3 regions of the Pseudomonas sp. RP-B7 genome follow, and region 1 is predicted to be linked to each of the others. Evidence: predicted binding sites of a transcription regulator. Region 1 holds the regulator's gene; each other region holds the start of a gene.

Region 1 (6,598 bases):
AAGATCTAAGGCCGACTATGGGCACTGAAACACTGGCGGTCAGCAGCGGGCGGATGTTTCGTTATGCGTTTGGCTCGCTGCTGCTATTGGCAGGGACTGCATTGCTGGTGGCCCATGGGCTGGACTGGCTGAACCTGGAGCCGCGAATCCTGCGCGCGCTGCAAGGCGGCGCAATCTGCGCACTGGGCACGGCACTCGGTGCGGTGCCGGTGCTGGTGATTCGGCGCATGCCGGTGGCGCTCAGTGACACCTTGCTGGGTTTTGGTGCCGGGGTCATGCTCGCGGCGACGGCATTTTCGCTGATCGTGCCGGGCATCGCCGCCGCCGAAGGCCTGGGGCTTTCGCCTTGGGGGGCCAGTGGCCTGATCAGCGTTGGCATCATGCTGGGGGCATTCGGGTTGTATCTGGTTGATCGCAAGGTCTCCGGTGCCAGCCCGGAAATGCTGGTAGGCACGCCCGATCACCCGGTGATCCCGCCGCGTATCTGGTTATTCGTGTTTGCCATCATTGCCCACAACATCCCCGAAGGCATGGCCGTGGGGGTTTCGGCGGGCGGCGCAATGCCCGATGCCGACAGCCTGGCCATGGGCATTGCCTTGCAGGATGTGCCCGAAGGCTTGGTGATTGCGTTGGTGTTGGCCGGGGCAGGGATGTCGCGGATCAAGGCGTTCTTGATCGGAGCTGCTTCAGGGTTGGTCGAGCCGGTGTTCGCGGTGCTCTGCGCCTGGTTGGTAAGCCTGGCTGAAGTGCTGTTGCCGCTTGGGCTGGCGCTCGCCGCGGGGGCCATGTTGTTGGTGGTGACTCACGAGGTCATCCCCGAGTCGCGGCGCAACGGTCACGAGATGCTCGCCAGCCTGGGGTTGTGCATCGGGTTTTGTTTGATGATGGTGATGGATACCGCATTGGGCTGAAGTCGTTGCGACTTCACGCCCGTCTTCAAGGGTGTCACTCACCCTCATCAAAGAAGTTGTTGATCAGCGCCACCAGGGCGTCCATGGCTTCCTGCTCTTGCTCGCCTTCCGTCTTCAAGTGAATCCGGGTGCCCTTGCCGGCGGCCAACATCATCATGGCCATAATGCTTTTGCCATCGACCATGGACTCTGGCGTACGCCCCGCGCGGATCTGGCAGGGGAACTGCCCGGCAACGCCGACGAACTTCGCGGAAGCCCGGGCATGCAGCCCCAACTTGTTGATGATTTCAATTTCCAGAGCAGGCATCGCGGGGGTGTTCCTTTCAGCTAAGGTCGCGGTGGCGAACCTGGACGTTCTTGAGGGTTTGTTGCAGCAGTTGGCCCAGGCGTTCGGTCAGGTAGACCGAGCGGTGGTGGCCGCCGGTGCAGCCAATGGCAATGGTGACATACGCCCGATTGCTTGCAGCGAAGCGCGGCAGCCATTTGAGCAGGTAGCTGGAAATGTCCTGGAACATCTCCTCGACATCCGGTTGCGCCGCCAGGTATTCAGCCACAGGTTGGTCCAGCCCGGACTGATCACGCAGTTCCGGTTTCCAATAAGGGTTGGGCAGGCAGCGCACATCGAACACCAGGTCGGCGTCCACCGGCATGCCGCGCTTGAAGCCAAACGACTCGACGAGGAATGCCGTACCCGGCTCGGGCTGGTTCAGCAGACGCAGCTTGATGGCATCACGCAACTGGTACAGGTTGAGCCCGGTGGTGTTGATCTTGAGGTCGGCGAGGTCAATGATCGGCCCCAGCAACTTGGTTTCGTCCTCGATGGCTTCTGCCAGGGAGCGATGGGGGCTGCTGAGGGGGTGGCGTCGACGGGTTTCAGAGAAGCGCTTTAGCAGGGTCTCTTCGTCGGCGTCCAGGTACAGCACATCGCAATGAATGTGCTTGGCGCGAACTTCCTCGAGCAGTTGCGGGAACCGCTCAAGGTGGCTGGGCAGGTTGCGGGCATCGATCGATACGGCCACCAGCGGTTGCGCCAGCTCGGTGTGGATCAACGCGCGTTCCGCGAGCTCTGGCAGCAGGCCGGCGGGCAGGTTGTCGATGCAGTAGAAGCCACTGTCCTCAAGTACGTTGAGGGCGGTGCTTTTACCCGAGCCGGAACGGCCGCTGACGATGATCAAACGCATGATTACTGCCCGTTCTGTTCATCCAGGACTACCTGATACAGCGCCTCATTGCTGCTGGCACTGCGCAGTTTGTCGCGTACTTCCTTGCGGTCGAGCATGCTGGCGATCTGCCGGAGCAGTTCCAGGTGCGCATCGGTGGCGGCTTGCGGGACCAGCAGAACAAACAGCAGGTCGACCGGGGCGCCGTCGATGGCGTCGAAATCGATGGGAGCGTCCAGGTGCAGCAGGGCGCTGACAGGTGCCTCACAACTTTTGAGGCGGCAGTGGGGAATGGCGATGCCGTTGCCAAAACCGGTGGAGCCGAGTTTTTCACGGGCAATCAGAGCCTCGTAGACATCTTGCATCTCCAGGTCAGGCACTTCGCGGCTGATCAGGTTGGCAATTTGCTCAAGGGCTTTCTTTTTACTGCCACCCGGCGCGTTCACGAGGGAACGGCCGGGGGTCAGGATGGTTTCAAGTCGAATCATGGGTGGGGAGTGTTAGCGGCCTGTGCCCTGGAGGAGGCTCTGCTGCTTTTCCTTATGCTTTTTGATTTGGCGATCCAGCTTGTCGGTCAGGTCGTCAATGGCGGCATACATATCTGAATGCTCGGCATTAGCGACTACTTCCCCGCCGGGTATACGCAAGGTGGCTTCGATTTTCTGCTTCAGCTTTTCGACAGTCATGATGACTTGCACGTTGGTGATCTTGTCGAAATGCCCCTCAATTCTTTTGAGTTTTTCGCCGATATAGGCGCGCAGCGGTTCGGTCACTTCCAGTTGGTGTCCACTGATGTTGACTTGCATACAGCTTCTCCTTCGTTGCCAGTGCATAAAGCGGTGGGCAGGAATACCCACCACTGGAACGCTATGGCCCGCCCGTCACATCAAACGCTTACGCTCGCTGGAAGGCGCGATCCCGAGGGACTCGCGGTACTTGGCGACGGTTCGACGGGCGACCTGAATGCCTTGTGCCTCCAGTAAACCAGCGATCTTACTGTCACTCAATGGCTTTTTCTGATTTTCCGCGGCAACCAGTTTTTTGATGATCGCGCGGATCGCCGTGGACGAGCATTCGCCGCCTTCGGAGGTGCTGACGTGGCTGGAGAAAAAGTATTTCAGCTCATAAATACCCCGTGGGGTATGCATGAATTTCTGCGTGGTCACCCGTGAAATCGTCGATTCGTGCATGCCGACTGCTTCGGCGATGTCATGCAGCACCAACGGTTTCATCGCTTCGTCGCCGTATTCCAGGAAGCCGCGCTGGTGCTCGACGATCTGGGTGGCGACTTTCATCAGAGTTTCGTTGCGGCTTTGCAGGCTCTTGATGAACCAGCGGGCCTCCTGCAACTGGTTGCGCATGAAGGTGTTGTCGGCGCTGGTATCGGCGCGGCGTACAAAGCCGGCGTATTGCGGGTTGACCCGCAGGCGTGGCACCGACTCCTGGTTCAACTCCACCAGCCAGCGTTCGTTGTCCTTGCGCACGATGACGTCAGGCACCACGTATTCGGCTTCGCTGGACTCGATCTGCGAGCCCGGGCGCGGATTGAGGCTCTGTACCAGCTCGATCACCTGGCGCAGGTCGTCTTCCTTGAGTTTCATGCGGCGCATCAACTGGCTGTAGTCGCGGCTACCCAGCAAGTCGATGTAGTCGGTCACCAAGCGCTGGGCTTCAACGAGCCAAGGCGTCTTGGCAGGCAGTTGGCGCAATTGCAGCAACAGGCATTCGCTGAGGGTGCGGGCGCCGATGCCGGCGGGTTCGAACTGTTGGATGCGGTGCAGGACGGCTTCGATCTCGTCCAGTTCGATGTCCAGTTCCGGGTCGAACGCTTCGAGGATCTCCTCAAGCGTCTCGTCCAGGTAGCCCTGGTTGTTGATGCAGTCGATCAGGGTCACAGCGATCAGGCGATCGGTGTCCGACATCGGCGCGAGGTTCAATTGCCACAACAGATGGCTCTGCAGGCTTTCACCGGCGGAGGTGCGGGTGGTGAAGTCCCACTCATCATCATCGTTGCTGGGCAGGCTGCTGGCGCTGGTCTGGTAGACGTCTTCCCAGGCGGTATCCACGGGAAGTTCGTTAGGAATGCGTTCGTTCCATTCACCTTCTTCCAGGTTATCCACCGTTGGGGCGGTTTCCTGATAGGAAGGTTCCTGCACGTCGGAATTGGGTTTTTGCTCGATGTTGTCGGCCAGCGGGTCTGCGTTATCGAAGTCGTCGCCTTCTTCCTGGCGTTCGAGCATCGGGTTGGACTCCAGGGCCTCCTGGATTTCCTGTTGCAGGTCCAGGGTCGACAATTGGAGCAGGCGGATGGCCTGTTGCAGCTGCGGTGTCATCGTCAGCTGCTGGCCCATTCTCAGGACTAGCGATGGTTTCATGGCAGGGGCTTAACACCTTATTCGCCGGCGCAATGCGCCATCCACGACAGGGCGCGTGAGCGCCAAACATAAGCAAATTATATGCCTGATGTCGGGGGCTTTGCCTAGAGCACGGTAACAATAAAAATCCGGAGGTTTTCATTGACTCCCGCGCATCTTGGCAGCGGCCGTGACACCACGGTGTTTACAGGCGGAACTCGTGACCCAGGTAGACTTCCTTCACCAATTCGTTGGCCAGGATCGTGGCGGCGTCGCCTTCGGCAATCAGCTGGCCATCGTTGACGATATATGCGGTTTCGCAGATGTCGAGGGTTTCACGCACGTTGTGGTCGGTGATCAATACACCGATGCCCTTGGCTTTCAGGTGGTGGATGATTTGTTTGATGTCGCCGACCGAGATCGGGTCGACGCCGGCAAACGGTTCGTCCAGCAGGATGAATTTCGGCGCAGTGGCCAGGGCGCGGGCGATTTCCACGCGACGACGCTCGCCGCCGGACAGGCTCATGCCGAGGTTGTCGCGAATGTGGTTGATGTGGAATTCCTGCAGCAGGCTTTCCAGCTCCTTGCGACGGCCATCACGGTCGAGTTCCTTGCGGGTCTCGAGGATCGCCATGATGTTGTCGGCCACCGACAGTTTGCGGAAGATCGACGCTTCTTGCGGAAGATAGCCGATACCGGCCCGTGCACGACCGTGCATTGGCTGGTGGCTGACATCCAGGTCGTCGATCAGGACGCGACCCTGATCCGCCTGGACCAGGCCGACGATCATGTAGAAGCAGGTGGTCTTGCCGGCGCCGTTGGGGCCGAGCAGGCCGACGATCTGGCCGCTGTCGATCGACAGGCTGACGTCGCGCACGACCTGGCGGCTTTTATAGGCCTTGGCCAGATGCTGGGCTTTCAGGGTTGCCATTACTCGGCCTTCTTCTTCGGCTGGATAACCATGTCGATTCGCGGACGTGGCGCAGTCACCTTGGCACCATTGGCGCGGCCGGCGTTGGCGATCTGTTTCACGGTGTCATAGGTGATTTTCTCACCTTCCGTGGAGTTGCCGTCCGGGCTGAGGACCTTGGCCTGGTCGATCAGGACAATACGGTTCTGCTGGGCGTGATACTGGATGGTCTTGCCGTAGCCCTTCATCGGGCCGCTGTCGGTCGGCGACTGCTTCTGCTCGAAGTAAGCCAGGTTGCCCACCGAAGTCACCACGTCAATGTCGCCATTGGCGGTACGCGTCAAGGTCACCGTGTTGCCGGTGATCTTCATCGAGCCCTGGGTGATGATCACGCCGCCGGTGTAGGTGGCGACGCCTTGCTTGTCGTCCAGTTGCGCATCGTCAGCCGAAATGTGGATCGGTTGCTGGCTATCGTTCGGCAGAGCCCAGGCGCTCACGCTTCCCAGTGCTGCGCCCAGACTGAGCAAAATAGGGAGAGTTTTAACGAGCCTCATACTGTCCTCTTACGTTCGATAGCAGGTGTATCCTGCTTTCTTTCAAATACGCTTTCATTCCCTTGCCAGTCGATACCCCGCCAGCGCCGTCGATTCTAACGTCTTGCTCGGTCTGCGCATATTGCTTCTGCGGGAATACGGTCATACGACTGCTGGTAATCACGGTGTCACGGTTTTTATCGTCGGTACGCGCGACGCGCACCGAGTCGATCAGTTCCACTTCGGTGCCGTCCGGGTTGACCTCGCCACGCTTGCTGGTGACATGCCACGGAAACTCGGTGCCACGGTAGATGTTCATGTCCGGGTTGGTCAGCAGGGTGACTTCAGTGGCCTTCAAGTGCTCGACCTTGTCCGACGTCATCTCATACTGCACCTTGCCGTCGGGCAGGAACTGGATGCTGTAGGCATTGGTGGCGTAATAGTCGATAGCCCCTTCGTCAACCTGCGCAACAGGCTGGTCGAGAAAGCGCTCCGGGCTGATATTCCAGTAGCCCACCGCCAGGAAGAGCGCGGCGATGACCCCGAATAACAGGAAGTTGCGAATCTTTTTGCTCAGCATAAAACGCTCTATAGGTAGGCGGCGTGGGCCGCTTCAAGGCTGCCTTGGGCGCGCAGGATCAGCTCGCAGAACTCGCGGGCGGCACCTTCGCCGCCGCGGGCGGTGGTGATGCCATGGGCGTGTTCGCGAACAAAGGCTGCCGCATTGGCG
Region 2 (6,598 bases), on a different contig from region 1:
CAGCACCACGCACAAGACGCTGCGCGGTCCTCGGGGCGGCCTGATTCTGTCCAAGGGGCAAGACGAAGCGTTTTACAAGAAGCTCGACTCGGCGGTGTTCCCGGGGGTTCAGGGGGGGCCGTTGATGCACCAGATCGCGGCCAAGGCGGTCGCGTTCAAGGAAGCGCTGACGCCTGAGTTCAAGACCTACCAGGCCCAGGTGGTGACCAATGCCCGGGCCATGGCTGCGGTGTTGCAGCAGCGCGGGTACAAGATCGTCTCGGGCGGCACCGATAACCACATGATGCTGATCGACTTGTCCGACCGGCCTTACACCGGCAAGGAAGCCGACGCGGCCTTGAGCAACGCCTACATCACCGCCAACAAGAACTCGGTGCCCAACGATCCACGTTCGCCGTTTGTGACCTCGGGCCTGCGCATTGGCACGCCGGCCGTCACCACCCGTGGTTTCGGCGTATTCGAATGCGAGCAGTTGGCCGGCTGGCTGTGCGACGTGCTTGACGCAATGGAGCGCGATGACAGCGATAGAGTCGCCCATCATGTGCGCGAACAGGTGATTGCGCTGTGCCGGCGTCACCCGGTCTACCGTTGATCGGCCTGGCCGCAGGCGACTGGCCGGTATTGCAGCGCTTCGGCCAGGTGCGGGCGGGTGATGGTGTCCACACACTCCAGGTCCGCCAGGGTGCGGGCGACTTTCAACAGCCGATGGGCGGCCCTGAGGGATAGGGTCAAACGCTCGCACGCGCTTTCCAGCCACGCTTCATCCGGCCTGGACAGCGCGCAGTGCCGGCGCAGCCCGGGCAAATCCAGGAAGGCGTTGGCGCAGCGCTGGCGATTGTGTTGGCGCTCCCGCGCCTGGGCAACCTGCGCCGAGGCGGTGGCCGTGTTGTCGCCGCTTTGCGGCGTGGGGTTCAATGCGGTGGCTTCCCGGGCAACGGTCAGGTGCAGGTCGATGCGGTCCAGCAGCGGGCCGGAGAGTTTGTTGCGATAGCGCTGGATCTGTTCCGGCGTGCAGCGACAGCGTCCGCTGGCATCGCCCAGGTAGCCGCAGGGGCAGGGGTTCATCGCGGCCACCAGTTGAAAGCGCGCCGGGAAACTCACCCGGTCGCGGGCGCGGGAGATGACGATATGCCCTGACTCCAGGGGCTCGCGCAGTACCTCCAGGACCTTGCGGTCGAACTCCGGCAATTCATCCAGGAACAACACGCCGTGGTGCGCCAGGGTGATTTCCCCTGGCTGCGGTTTCGACCCGCCGCCGACCAACGCCGGCCCCGATGCCGAATGGTGCGGCTGGCGGAACGGTCGGTGGGGCCAATGGCTCAACGGCTCCAGGCTGACCACCGATTGAATCGCGGCGACCTCCAGGGCTTCCTGCTCACTCAACGGCGGCAACAGGCCCGGCAAGCGGCTGGCAAGCAGGGTCTTGCCGGTGCCCGGCGGGCCGCTGAACAACAGGTTGTGCGCGCCGGCGGCAGCGATCAGCAAGGCGCGCTTGGCGGCGAGTTGGCCCTGTACCTCGCTCAGGTCCGGGTAAGGTCGGTTCAAGTACAACAAACCATCGGACTTGTAGGGCTCAATGGGCTGGTGCCCGTTCAGATGGGCCACCACTTGCAGCAAATGATCCACTGCAATCACCTTCAGCCCCGACGCCAGGCAGGCTTCCTCGGCATTGGCCCGCGGCACTATCACGGTGCGTCCAGCCTTGCGCGCGGCCAATGCCGCCGGCAATACGCCCTTGACCGCCCGCACGGCGCCCGACAAGGCCAGTTCACCCAGGCATTCGACCTCATCGAGCATCAACGCCGGCACCTGCACGCTGGCCGCGAGGATTCCCAGGGCAATCGCCAGGTCAAACCGCCCGCCGTCCTTGGGCAGGTCGGCGGGCGCGAGGTTGAGGGTGATGCGCCGGGCCGGGTATTGCAGCGCGCTGTTGAGGATGGCACTGCGTACGCGGTCCTTGCTTTCCTTGACCGCGGTTTCGGGCAAGCCCACCAGGGTGAGGGACGGCAGACCATTGGCCATGTGCACTTCAACGGTGACGGAAGGGGCTTCGACGCCGACCTGGGCGCGACTGTGGACGATGGCGAGGGACATGCTCGTTCCTTGAAATGGGGGCCGCATCCTGCGGGTTTTTCAAGGGTAGACGAGGAGTGAAACTATCGATGGCGGGAGGTTTTACAGAACGTATCCAGAGAGCGACGGGGCCAAATGTGGGAGCGGGCTTGCTCGCGAAGGCGGTGGGTCAGTCAATAAACTCGGAGACTGACACCCCGCCTTCGCGAGCAAGCCCGCTCCCACAATGGGCCGCGTTTATTCAGCAGATGGCGGCGTCAATCGTGCTTCCAGTTCGGCGACCTTCGCTTCCAGGCTCTCCAGCCGCGCACGTGTGCGGGCCAGCACGACCATCTGGCTGTCAAACTCTTCCCGGCTCACCAGGTCGAGCTTGCTGAAGCCGCTTTGCAACAGCGCCTTGAACTGGCTTTCGATTTCGTTGCGGGGCAGCGGGGTGTCGCCGCTGAACAGGCGAGAGGCATGGCCGCTCAGGGCGTCGAGGAGATCTTTGGGCGCGAGCATGGGAAATATTCCGGAATAACTGTTGGCCGGCAGTGTATCACGCAGCGTCTATAGTCTTTTTCACCGCGTGGGGCGCACGCTTTTCGCGCAACGTGCCGTCCGGCGGCGCACTGTTTTTGTGCGCAATACGGCCGCCAAAAAGCCCCGAAGGTGGGCAGAAGTGGGCAAAGGACTGATTTCAGTGATTTTTACGGAGCTGGCAAGGTTTCTGCTTAGACGATCATGACCCATGCACTGATGCAGTCGCTGTGACGAATGCAGTGCGCCGACGGATCAGGGGTACAGGTTTCGTCACCAGTGGTTCGCTGGTGTCGCAATGGCAACTGCCGTTGAGACGATGCGTTACAAAGCCAGGCACTGCGCTTAGACTTGAGACGGGTTTGTTTTCCTGGGGCAAGTCCACCAATTCGGGAGAGAGTTTTCATGAAGCTAGTCACTGCCATCATCAAGCCGTTCAAGTTGGACGATGTACGCGAGTCGTTGTCCGAGATCGGCGTGCAGGGCATTACCGTTACTGAGGTCAAAGGCTTCGGTCGGCAGAAGGGTCACACCGAGCTGTATCGCGGCGCGGAATACGTAGTCGATTTCCTGCCGAAGGTGAAGATTGATGTCGCCATTGACGACAAGGATCTTGACCGGGTTATCGAGGCGATAACCAAGGCGGCCAACACCGGCAAGATCGGTGACGGCAAGATCTTCGTGGTCAATCTGGAACAGGCTATTCGCATCCGTACCGGCGAAACCGATACCGACGCAATCTAAGCCGCCAAACCCCAACGCCCCAGGAGAAAACAATATGACTCTGCGTAAATTCGCAGGGCTAGGAGCCCTGTTGTCCATCGTAATGCCAAGCCTGGCCATGGCGGCAGACGAAGTGGCTGCTCCAGTCCTCAATTCCGGCGACACGGCGTGGATGCTCACATCCACCGCGCTGGTGCTGTTCATGACCATTCCAGGCCTGGCGCTGTTCTACGGCGGCATGGTGCGCTCCAAAAACATTCTTTCCGTGATGATGCAGTGCTTCGCCATCACCGGCCTGATCAGCATCCTGTGGGTCGTCTACGGCTACAGCATCGCCTTTGATACGACCGGGATGGAGCAGGGCGTCGTCAACTTCAGCTCCTTCTTCGGCGGCATGGGCAAGGCGTTCCTGGCGGGCGTGACCCCGGCCAGCATCACCGGGCCTGCGGCACTGTTCCCCGAGGCGGTGTTCATCACCTTCCAGATGACCTTCGCGATCATCACTCCGGCGCTGATCGTCGGTGCCTTCGCCGAGCGCATGAAGTTCTCCGCGATGCTGATCTTCATGGCGATCTGGTTCACCCTGGTCTATGCGCCGATCGCGCACATGGTCTGGAGCGGTAACGGTGGCCTGCTGTGGGACTGGGGCGTGCTGGACTTCGCCGGCGGCACCGTGGTGCACATCAATGCCGGTGTGGCTGGCCTGGTGGCGTGCATCGTGCTCGGCAAGCGTAAAGGCTACCCGACCACCCCGATGGCCCCGCACAACCTGGGTTACACCCTGATCGGCGCGGCCATGCTGTGGGTGGGCTGGTTCGGCTTCAACGCCGGTTCCGCCGCTGCGGCCAACGGCACCGCCGGTATGGCGATGCTGGTCACCCAGATCGCGACCGCTGCTGCAGCGCTGGGCTGGATGTTCGCCGAGTGGATCACCCATGGTAAGCCAAGCGCACTGGGCATTGCCTCGGGAGTCGTGGCCGGCCTGGTTGCTGTAACGCCAGCCGCAGGCACCGTGGGCCCGATGGGCGCCCTGGTGATCGGCCTGGTGGCCGGTGTGGTCTGCTTCTTCTGCGCTACCAGCCTCAAGCGCAAGCTGGGCTACGACGACTCCCTGGACGCCTTCGGCGTGCACGGTATCGGCGGTATCGTCGGTGCAATCCTGACCGGTGTGTTCGCAGCGCCAGCCCTGGGCGGCTTCGGCACCGTGACTGACGTTGCTGCGCAGGTCTGGATCCAGTGCAAAGGTGTCGGCTTCACCGTGATCTACACGGCGATCGTGACCTACATCATCCTCAAGGTGCTGGACATGGTCATGGGCCTGCGGGTTACCGAAGAGGAAGAGGCTGTCGGCCTCGACCTGGCACAACACAACGAACGCGGCTACAACTTGTAAGTACGCGGAAAAAAGATGCCCGGCTTGCCGGGCATTTTTTTGCCTGGCGTTTGTCAGTGTCTCAAAGCTGTAACGGTTTTTGCGTTGTGTTTGTGATGGGGCACACAAGCCACTTTCAAGCATGCGAATGTCTTACAGGCATGTAGGCGTATTCGGCACTTTGTTTTTTTCCTGAGCGCGCTAGAATGCGCGCCGATGGGCGCAGAACTGTATTTATCCGGCGAGCAGCGTGAACACGGCGGTGCTCGTAAAGTCCTCGCCATCTTGCACGGTGATGGGGCATAAGCCACTGGTTATCCGGTGGATGTTGATTTTTTTCCAGCGGCCTCGACAGGGGATGAAGCTGGGCTATAACTAATCTGCTTTTCGCAAGTCATGAGGTAGAACATGAGCGACGATGATCTGGAAAACGACGACCTCGAAGTAGGTGATGACGACGAGACCGATGAAGGTCTTGAAGTTGCAGCGGATGATGGCAGTGCCGACGAGGTCGATGACAGTGGCGACGACGCTGCTCCCAAGGCCAAAGGCAAAGCCAAGGCCGCCGTTTCGGTAGATGAACTGCCGAGCGTTGAAGCCAAGAACAAAGAGCGCGATGCGCTGGCCCGCGCGATGGAAGAATTCCTCGCCAAAGGCGGCAAAGTGCAGGAAGTCGAGGCCAACGTGGTGGCAGATCCACCGAAGAAGCCGGATAACAAGTACGGCAGCCGACCTATCTGAGGTCAGCCACCTGCTTGTAAGAAAAGCCCGCCGTCGCTGCGGGCTTTTTCATGTCTGGAATAATTTCCTAAGGCCCGCCGCATACCCAATGTGGGAGCGGGCTTGCTCGCGAATGCAGTCTGTCAGTTACTGATGTGCTGACTGACACACCGCATTCGCGAGCAAGCCCGCTCCCACAGGTTTGATCTGCGTTTTTACTGCCAGCCGCGAAGCAACTCTGGCAATTGCGCCAGGTTACGAATCTCGGCATCCGGGCGCTTATCTGCATCCCACACCTTGCCCGTCGGGTTGAACCACACCGCCCGCAACCCCGCCTGCTGCGCCCCGGCAATGTCATCCCCTGGATGATCGCCGATATGCACCGCCGCACTGGCCTCCACGCCGCCGCGCTTCATAGCCTCCTGAAACAATCGCGCATCTGGTTTGGCAATCCCGATGTCTTCGGCGCGCAGGGCAAAGTGGAAGTAGTCGGCCAGGCCAACGCGCTGCACATCGGCATTGCCGTTGGTGATTACCCCTAGCAGGAAGTGCTGACGCAGCGCTTGCAGCATCGGTTCGGTTTCAGGGAACGGGGTGAGCTGATGACGCGCATGAATGAACGCCTCAAAACACACATCGGCCATTTGTGTGGCCTCGGGCTGTGGATAACCGGCTTCTTCAAAGGCATGCATCAACACCCGGTGGCGCAGCACGCTGATGCGGTGCTTCAGCTCCGGATGGCGCTCCAGCACCTGCTGGCGCAGGCTGGCGAAATGCTCCAGGGGCAAGTCGCCGACCTTCGACGCGTGGTTCGCCAGCCATTCACGCATCGACGCTTCGGCGCTGATGATGACGGGTACGTTGTCCCAGAGCGTGTCGTCCAGGTCGAAGGTGATCAGCTTGATACTCATGAGTCGCCGCCCTTGATGCGTTTGGCCCGTGGATGGGCGCTGTCGTACACCGTTGCCAGGTGTTGGAAATCCAGGTGGGTGTAGATTTGCGTGGTCTTGATGTCGGCGTGGCCGAGCAGTTCCTGCACCGCGCGCAGGTCCTGGGATGATTCGAGCAAATGGCTGGCGAAGGAGTGGCGCAGCATGTGCGGGTGCAGGTTCTGGCCCAATTCACGCTCGCCCGCCGCCTTGACGCGCAATTGGATGGCACGTGGCCCCAGGCGTCGGCCTTGTTGGCTGA
Region 3 (6,598 bases), on a different contig from region 1:
TGCGCGAGCAGCAAGCGTTCGAGCGCCTGGGCCACGCCCCAGGTTTGCGGCGTGGCGTAATAGTCCAGGGCCAGTGCCTGCAAGGTCGAGCGCGCCGCCAGGCCGCCGTCGGCGCATTGGCTGACGCCGTCGGCCAGGGCGCACAGGTAACCTTTGCTTGCGGCCAGTTCGGCCACGGGCGTGACCACCCGCAGCGCGTCCTGGTTTTCCGGGCGTGGGCCGATGGCGCTGGCGTGGGCGATGCTCAGTTGCAGGCTCATCAGACGCGCGCGGCCGTCACGGCGGCCGAGCCCCAGGTGGTGCGCCAGCGACGTTTCACGCCGTGCAGGCCGAACCAGGCCAGCACGCCCAGGCTAGCGAACAGCCACAAGGCCAATTGATAGCTGCCGGTGCTCTGTTTGATCGCGCCCATTCCTGCCGCCAGGGCAAAGCCGCCGATGCCGCCGGCCATGCCGATCAGGCCGGTCATCACGCCGATTTCACGGCGAAAACGTTGCGGCACCAACTGGAATACCGCGCCATTACCGGCACCAAGACCGAGCATAGTGCAGACGAAAAGTGCCAGTGCCGCGTAGGAACTCGGCAGGTTGAAACCCACCGCCGCGATGCACACCGCCGCCACGCCGTACATGCCGAGCAGGGTACGAATCCCGCCGAAACGGTCGGCCAGGGCGCCGCCCAGCGGGCGCATCAGGCTGCCGCCGAACACGCAGGCGGCGGTGTAGTAGCCAGCGGTCACCGGGCTCAGGCCGTACTGGTCGTTGAAATAGCCGGGCAGGGCACTGGCCAGGCCGATAAAGCCGCCGAAGGTCACGCTGTAGAAAAACATGAACCACCAACTGTCACGGTCGCCCAGGGCCTTGAAGTAGTCGGCCATGGATTTGGCTTTCGGCCGTTCGGGAGCATTGCGGGCAAGCCAGGCGAACACGATCAGGGTCAGGGTCAATGGGATCAGCGCAAAACCGAACACATTGCTCCAGCCAAACGCGGCTGCCAGCACTGGCGCCAGCAACGCCGCAAACACGGTGCCGGAGTTGCCTGCGCCCGCAATGCCCATGGCTTTGCCTTGATGTTCGGCGGGATACCACTGGGATGCCAATGGCAGTGCGACCGCAAAGGATGCGCCGGCCATGCCGAGGAACACACCCAGCAACAGGGCTTGCTCGTAGCTGTGGATACCGAGTTTCCAGGCGCCTAATAACGCCGCGATCACGATCACCTGGCCGATCAGCCCGGCGGTTTTGGGTGATAGTTTGTCGGCCAGCATGCCCATCAAAAAGCGCAGCACCGCGCCGGCGAGGATCGGCGTTGCGACCATCAGGCCACGTTGTTGAGTGGTCAGGTGCAGGTCGGCGGCAATCTGAATCGCCAGCGGGCCCAACAGATACCAGACCATGAAGCTCAAATCGAAATACAGGAATGCGGCAAACAGGGTCGGGGTGTGCCCGGATTTCCAGAAGCTTGATTTCATCACGCACCTCAACGGTTGGAAGTCTTGTAAGAAGGCCTGGTGATGGAACAGCCGGCTAAGGCCGCCCCACCGGCCCCATGCACTGGGGCCAAAACGCAAAAACGCCGCCACCGGGTTCGCGAGGGGCAAACCGGATGTGCGACGTCTTTGTCGTGGAGGGGCAACCGCCGTTGGCTACCTGTGAAGATCCTTTAGCAAGAGCTGCGCCAGATCAGCCGAGCAACTCGCTCATGGCGATAATCTGCTCCGCCACCTGGATCAGTTTCTGCTGGCGACTCATGGCCTGGCGGCGCATCAGGGTGTAGGCCTCTTCCTCATTGCAGGCCTTCATTTTCATCAGCATGCCCTTGGCCAGTTCGATGCGCTTGCGCTCGGCCAACTGCTGGTCGCGGGCCTGCAGCTGGGCGCGCAGGGCCTGGTCACTCTCGAAGCGCGCCATGGCCACGTCGAGGATCGGTTGCAGGCGTTGGGCCTGGATGCCTTCGACGATGTAGGCGCTGACGCCGGATTTGATCGCCTGGCGCATCACATCTGGGTCATGTTCGTCGGTAAACATCACAATGGGCCGGGGCTGGTCGCGGCTGACCAGCACCACTTGTTCCATCACATCGCGCCCGGGTGACTCGGTATCGATCAGGATCACGTCCGGACGCACCGTTTCGACGCGCGCGGGTAGGTCGATGGTCAGGCCTGACTCATCGATCACCTCGAAACCGGCCTCGATCAGCGCGGCCTTGAGTCGGCCGACCTTACGCGGGGTGTCGTTGATCAACAGGATTCGCAGCATATCGTTCTTCCTGTCAGCGCAAGGCCTGGCGGCTTGTGGGATCGGTCATTGCGTGCAGGCGGAAACTGCGCGCGTAGGCGGCGGGGTCATGGCCGTCCCAGATCTTGCCGTCGATCAGTTGGCTGCTGCGCATGTCTGCGGCTGTCGTGCTGAGGCCAACGGCGCTGGCGGCGTCGCGATAGAGCGCTAGTTGCTGGACCTGGCGGGCAACATCCAGATAGTCCGGGTCGTCGCGCAACAGGCCCCAGCGACGGAATTGAGTCATGAACCACATGCCGTCGGAGAGATACGGCAGGTTCACCGCGCCTTCGGCAAAAAAACGCAGGGCATGGGGGTCTTGCCAGTGGTTGCCGAGGCCGTCGTCGTAGGTGCCGAGCAGGCGCGGTTCGATGCAGTCGAGCGGCGCGTCGAGGTAGTCGCGGGCACTGAGCAATTGCGCGGTGGAGCGACGGTTTTCCTGGCTTTGTTCAATAAAGCGGCTGGCTTCAAGGATCGCCATCACCAGTACGCGGGCGGTGTTGGGGTATTGGTCGACGAACGCCTGGGTGCAGCCAAGGACTTTTTCCGGATGATCCGGCCAGATCGCCTGGGTGGTCGCCATCGTAAAGCCCTGGTTCTGCTTCACCGCGCTGGCGGACCAGGGTTCGCCGACACAGAAACCGTCGATACGCCCGGCTTGCAGATGCGCGACCATTTGCGGCGGTGGGACCACCACGCTATCGACATCCCGTAGCGGATGAATGCCCTGGCTCGCCAGCCAGTAATACAGCCACATGGCGTGGGTGCCTGTGGGAAACGTCTGGGCAAAGGTCAGTTTTGTGCGGCTTTGGTGCACGTGGCGATCCAGCGCCTCAGGAGTGACCACTCCTTGCTGTTGCAGGCCGTGGGACAGGTTGATGCTCTGGCCATTCTGGTTCAGGCCCATCAGCACCGCCATGTCGGTCGGCGCTACACCGCCGATGCCCAGGTGCACCGCGTAGATCAGCCCGTACAAGCTGTGGGCGGCGTCCAGTTCACCGCTGACCAGTTTGTCGCGCAGGTTGGCCCAGGACGCCTGGCGCTTGAGGTTGAGTGTCAGGCCATAAGGTTGGGCGAAGCCCTGGGTGGCGGCGACGACCAGCGAGGCGCAATCGCTCAAGGCCATGAAGCCGAGGTCCAGGCTGCTTCTTTCCGGGGCGTCACTGCCATTGACCCAGGCCAGCGCATTGCGGGTCGGGCTGTAGTCTGACGGTTCGTTCATCAACACCTGCCTTTTCTCTCAAAAAAAAGCGTCGTTCCCTCGGGTGGCGATAGAGGCCCTTGCAAGGTAACGACGCCTTTGTCCGTAAGCCTGCGCCTTCGTTGGCGCGCGCTCTGATGCACAGTGCAAAGCAATGCACATGCCACGGGGCGATGGAGGTCACTTGCCGTCAGCTTTCCGTCAAGATTGAAAGCTGAGTGCCTTTCAGTATGGCCGTTTCTTTACGCCCGGCCGCCCAGGAAACCCCAAGGTGCAGACTGATTCCCGTGCAAGCATGACCCGCCACCGGCTGTGCAACTGGTTGTTGTGCGTTGCGTTGTTACTGGGCTCCTCGTTTGCCCGGGGTGAGCCCTATCTGGCGCAGGATCAAAGCCTGCGCAGGTTTTTTACTGCGCTTTCCGTGCCCCTGGGCTTGCCGGTGGTGGTCAGTCCTCAAGCCGCTCGTCGGCAGGTCAGTGGCGTATTCGATTTCGAGACCCCGCAACAGGTCCTGGAATTGCTGGCCGAGCGCGAAGGGTTGATCTGGTACAGCCACGGGCGCGTGGTGTACCTCTATGACGCTGGTGAAGCGCGCAGCTCGGCGGTGGCGCTCCGCTACATTTCCGTCGCCCGGCTGCGCAGCCTGATGGGGCGTACCGGCCTTGATGAATCGCGTTATCCGCTGCGTGCAAGCGGAGCGCGTACGTTCTACGTGTCGGGCCCGCCAAGCTATGTGGACCGGGTACTGCGCCTGGCACAACTGATGGACCGCAAACCAGCCGAGCCCGCAGCGGCGTTTGGTGTGGTGCAGGTGTTCAACCGTGACGTGGCGGATCGCCGTTACGGGGCGGGCGCAAACACGATTACGGTGCCGGGGATGGTTTCGCTGATCGAGGCCCGCCTCGCCAAGGAGCGCAAGGGCGCGCCGGCTGACGCCCGTCTTGCGCTGATTGCCTACCCCGATACCAACAGCTTGCTGATCAAGGGCAAGCCCGCCCAGGTGACACTGATCAAGAAGTGGGTGGCGGAGTTGGATGTCTTCAAACCGCCGGATGATGCCGCGTTGTGGCAGGCCGACAATGCTGTGCCACCGCTGCTGAGTGCCGAGCAGTCCAAGCGTGTGCAACGTGCATTTATGCGGCCGGGTCGCGAAATCTCTCAATGAATAGGCGTTTTCCCATGCACCTGGAAATACTTCTGCAGGAGCAACTGATCAGTCGCAAGCGCCTGGCTGCGTTCGACGTGGGGAAGGTGTTGCCCTTGGCACCGGGCGTCACCCGCTGCGTCGAAGTTCGGGTTAACGGCCATTTAATGGCGTTGGGCGAGCTGGTGCAGTTGGAGGATCGGTTAGGGGTTGAGCTGCATGAGATCTACCAGGAGTGGCTAGGTCGGTAGGGCCGCGCAAGGAATTGTCCTAAGGCACGCTTCCGAAAATCGCGGGATGAATGGGTTTTGTCCTGGCGCGAGGTGTAGGACGTTTTTTTATAGTCATGCGGTTGGCGGGTGAGTCGGTACAGGAAAATAGGGAACTCAATGTCAGTAGTTGGATGCAGAGGTACGTATGGCTGTCGTGATTGATGAATCGACGGCGCCCCTCGTCTTTGCCCGCTGGACCTTGCATGGCGATGGCCGTTTGACCAGCGGGGAGGTGGATATTCAGTTGCCGCCCAAAGAGGGGCAGGTCCTGCGGTTGCTGCTGGCCTCGGCCGGCACGCTGATGACCAAGGATCGTTTGCTGGAGCTGGCCTGGCCTCGTGGCGAGGTGGCCGAGGAATCACTGACGCGTTGCATCTACTCGCTGCGCAAGCACTTGAAGGGCGACAAGGGCTTTATCAAGACGATCTATGGCAGGGGCTATCGCTTTACCTGCGAGGTGCGGACCGGGGCGGATGATCCCGCGCCGGTCGCGTATGTGTGTTCGGTGTGTGGGCAGGTGAGCAATGGTTAAGGTGTGGAGCAAAGGGTTGTTGCTGAGCCTATTGATGGGCAGCACCCCGGCACTGGCGTACTGCTGGGACGAAGTGGCCAGCCGTTATGATATTGAGCCGGAGTTGCTGCAGGCCATCGCGGCAGTAGAGTCAGGCTACCGCGCCAGCGCGATCAACACCGCCAATCGCAATGGCACGCGAGACATCGGCCTGATGCAGATCAACAGCATTCATTTGCCGCGATTGCTCAACCAGGGCATTACCGAAGAGAGGCTGTTGAGCGAGCCGTGTCTGTCGGTAGAGGTAGCGGCTTCGATTCTTTCCGAGTTCATTCAGCGCTTTGGCTACAACTGGACCGCCGTGGGTTCCTATAACGTCGGTGTAGGCTCCGGCCCCAAGCGTGATGCGCTACGGATGCAGTATGCGCAGAAGATCTGGGCGCGTTATGAGGAACTGGTCGCCAATCGCAGCTGATGATTGGGCGGCACGCCTCGCATGCGGCGCGCCACCGCGGCTATAATCGCCGTCACCTTTCGCCGCCATCCGAGTCTAGCCCGCCCATGTATACCCTGGCCCGCCAGCTGTTGTTCAAACTCTCTCCGGAAACTTCCCACGATCTGTCCCTGGACCTGATCGGTGCCGGTGGCCGCCTGGGGCTCAATGGCCTGGTATGCAAGGCGCCGGCAAAGATGCCGGTGTCGGTAATGGGGCTGGATTTCCCCAACCCGGTCGGGCTGGCGGCTGGCCTGGACAAGAACGGCGCGGCCATCGACGGCTTCGCGCAGCTGGGTTTCGGTTTTGTCGAAATCGGCACCGTGACCCCGCGTCCGCAGCCGGGCAACCCCAAGCCGCGCATCTTCCGCTTGCCGGAAGCCGAGGCGATCATCAACCGCATGGGGTTCAACAACCTGGGGGTCGATAACCTGCTGTCGCGGGTTCAGGCGGCGAAGTACAAGGGCATCCTCGGCATCAATATCGGCAAGAACTTCGACACGCCGGTGGAACGTGCGGTGGATGACTACCTGATCTGCCTGGACAAGGTCTACGCCCACGCCAGCTACGTCACGGTCAACGTCAGTTCGCCCAACACCCCGGGCCTGCGCAGCCTGCAGTTCGGTGACTCCCTCAAGCAATTGCTTGAAGCCCTGCGCCAGCGCCAGGAAGACCTGGCCGTACGCCATGGCAAGCGTGTG

What was found. Region 1 encodes sigma-54, which starts transcription at its own class of promoters, with help from an activator protein. Its sites were predicted from a motif close to ANTGGCATNNANNTTGCTNT; they were not measured.
Region 2: a site for sigma-54 is predicted at 2,770-2,789, ahead of glnK (P-II family nitrogen regulator). Genes of this name have one in related genera too.
Region 3: a site for sigma-54 is predicted at 3,626-3,645, ahead of OPU96_RS04145 (CmpA/NrtA family ABC transporter substrate-binding protein). Genes of this name have one in related genera too.

Annotation. Positions count from the first base shown of each region.
Region 1 covers NZ_JAPFHC010000017.1:80,822-87,419, forward strand. The annotation lists gene OPU96_RS16995 (ZIP family metal transporter) at 18-911, shown strand; gene OPU96_RS17000 (HPr family phosphocarrier protein) at 946-1,218, opposite strand; gene rapZ (RNase adapter RapZ) at 1,235-2,092, opposite strand; gene ptsN (PTS IIA-like nitrogen regulatory protein PtsN) at 2,095-2,559, opposite strand; gene hpf (ribosome hibernation-promoting factor, HPF/YfiA family) at 2,572-2,877, opposite strand; gene OPU96_RS17020 (RNA polymerase factor sigma-54) at 2,953-4,446, opposite strand; gene lptB (LPS export ABC transporter ATP-binding protein) at 4,631-5,356, opposite strand; gene lptA (lipopolysaccharide transport periplasmic protein LptA) at 5,356-5,889, opposite strand; gene lptC (LPS export ABC transporter periplasmic protein LptC) at 5,876-6,448, opposite strand; gene OPU96_RS17040 (KdsC family phosphatase) at 6,457-6,598, opposite strand, start outside.
Region 2 covers NZ_JAPFHC010000006.1:172,228-178,825, forward strand. The annotation lists gene glyA (serine hydroxymethyltransferase) at 1-592, shown strand, start outside; gene OPU96_RS08550 (YifB family Mg chelatase-like AAA ATPase) at 583-2,094, opposite strand; gene OPU96_RS08555 (accessory factor UbiK family protein) at 2,311-2,574, opposite strand; gene glnK (P-II family nitrogen regulator) at 2,998-3,336, shown strand; gene OPU96_RS08565 (ammonium transporter) at 3,371-4,708, shown strand; gene sutA (dormancy-specific transcriptional regulator SutA) at 5,096-5,428, shown strand; gene OPU96_RS08575 (HAD family hydrolase) at 5,623-6,318, opposite strand; gene xerC (tyrosine recombinase XerC) at 6,315-6,598, opposite strand, start outside.
Region 3 covers NZ_JAPFHC010000002.1:296,262-302,859, reverse strand. The annotation lists gene OPU96_RS04160 (bifunctional protein-serine/threonine kinase/phosphatase) at 1-260, opposite strand, end outside; gene OPU96_RS04155 (nitrate/nitrite transporter) at 260-1,471, opposite strand; gene OPU96_RS04150 (ANTAR domain-containing response regulator) at 1,683-2,258, opposite strand; gene OPU96_RS04145 (CmpA/NrtA family ABC transporter substrate-binding protein) at 2,272-3,498, opposite strand; gene OPU96_RS04140 (secretin N-terminal domain-containing protein) at 3,749-4,642, shown strand; gene OPU96_RS04135 (FliM/FliN family flagellar motor switch protein) at 4,657-4,872, shown strand; gene OPU96_RS04130 (winged helix-turn-helix domain-containing protein) at 5,039-5,425, shown strand; gene OPU96_RS04125 (transglycosylase SLT domain-containing protein) at 5,418-5,879, shown strand; gene OPU96_RS04120 (quinone-dependent dihydroorotate dehydrogenase) at 5,966-6,598, shown strand, end outside.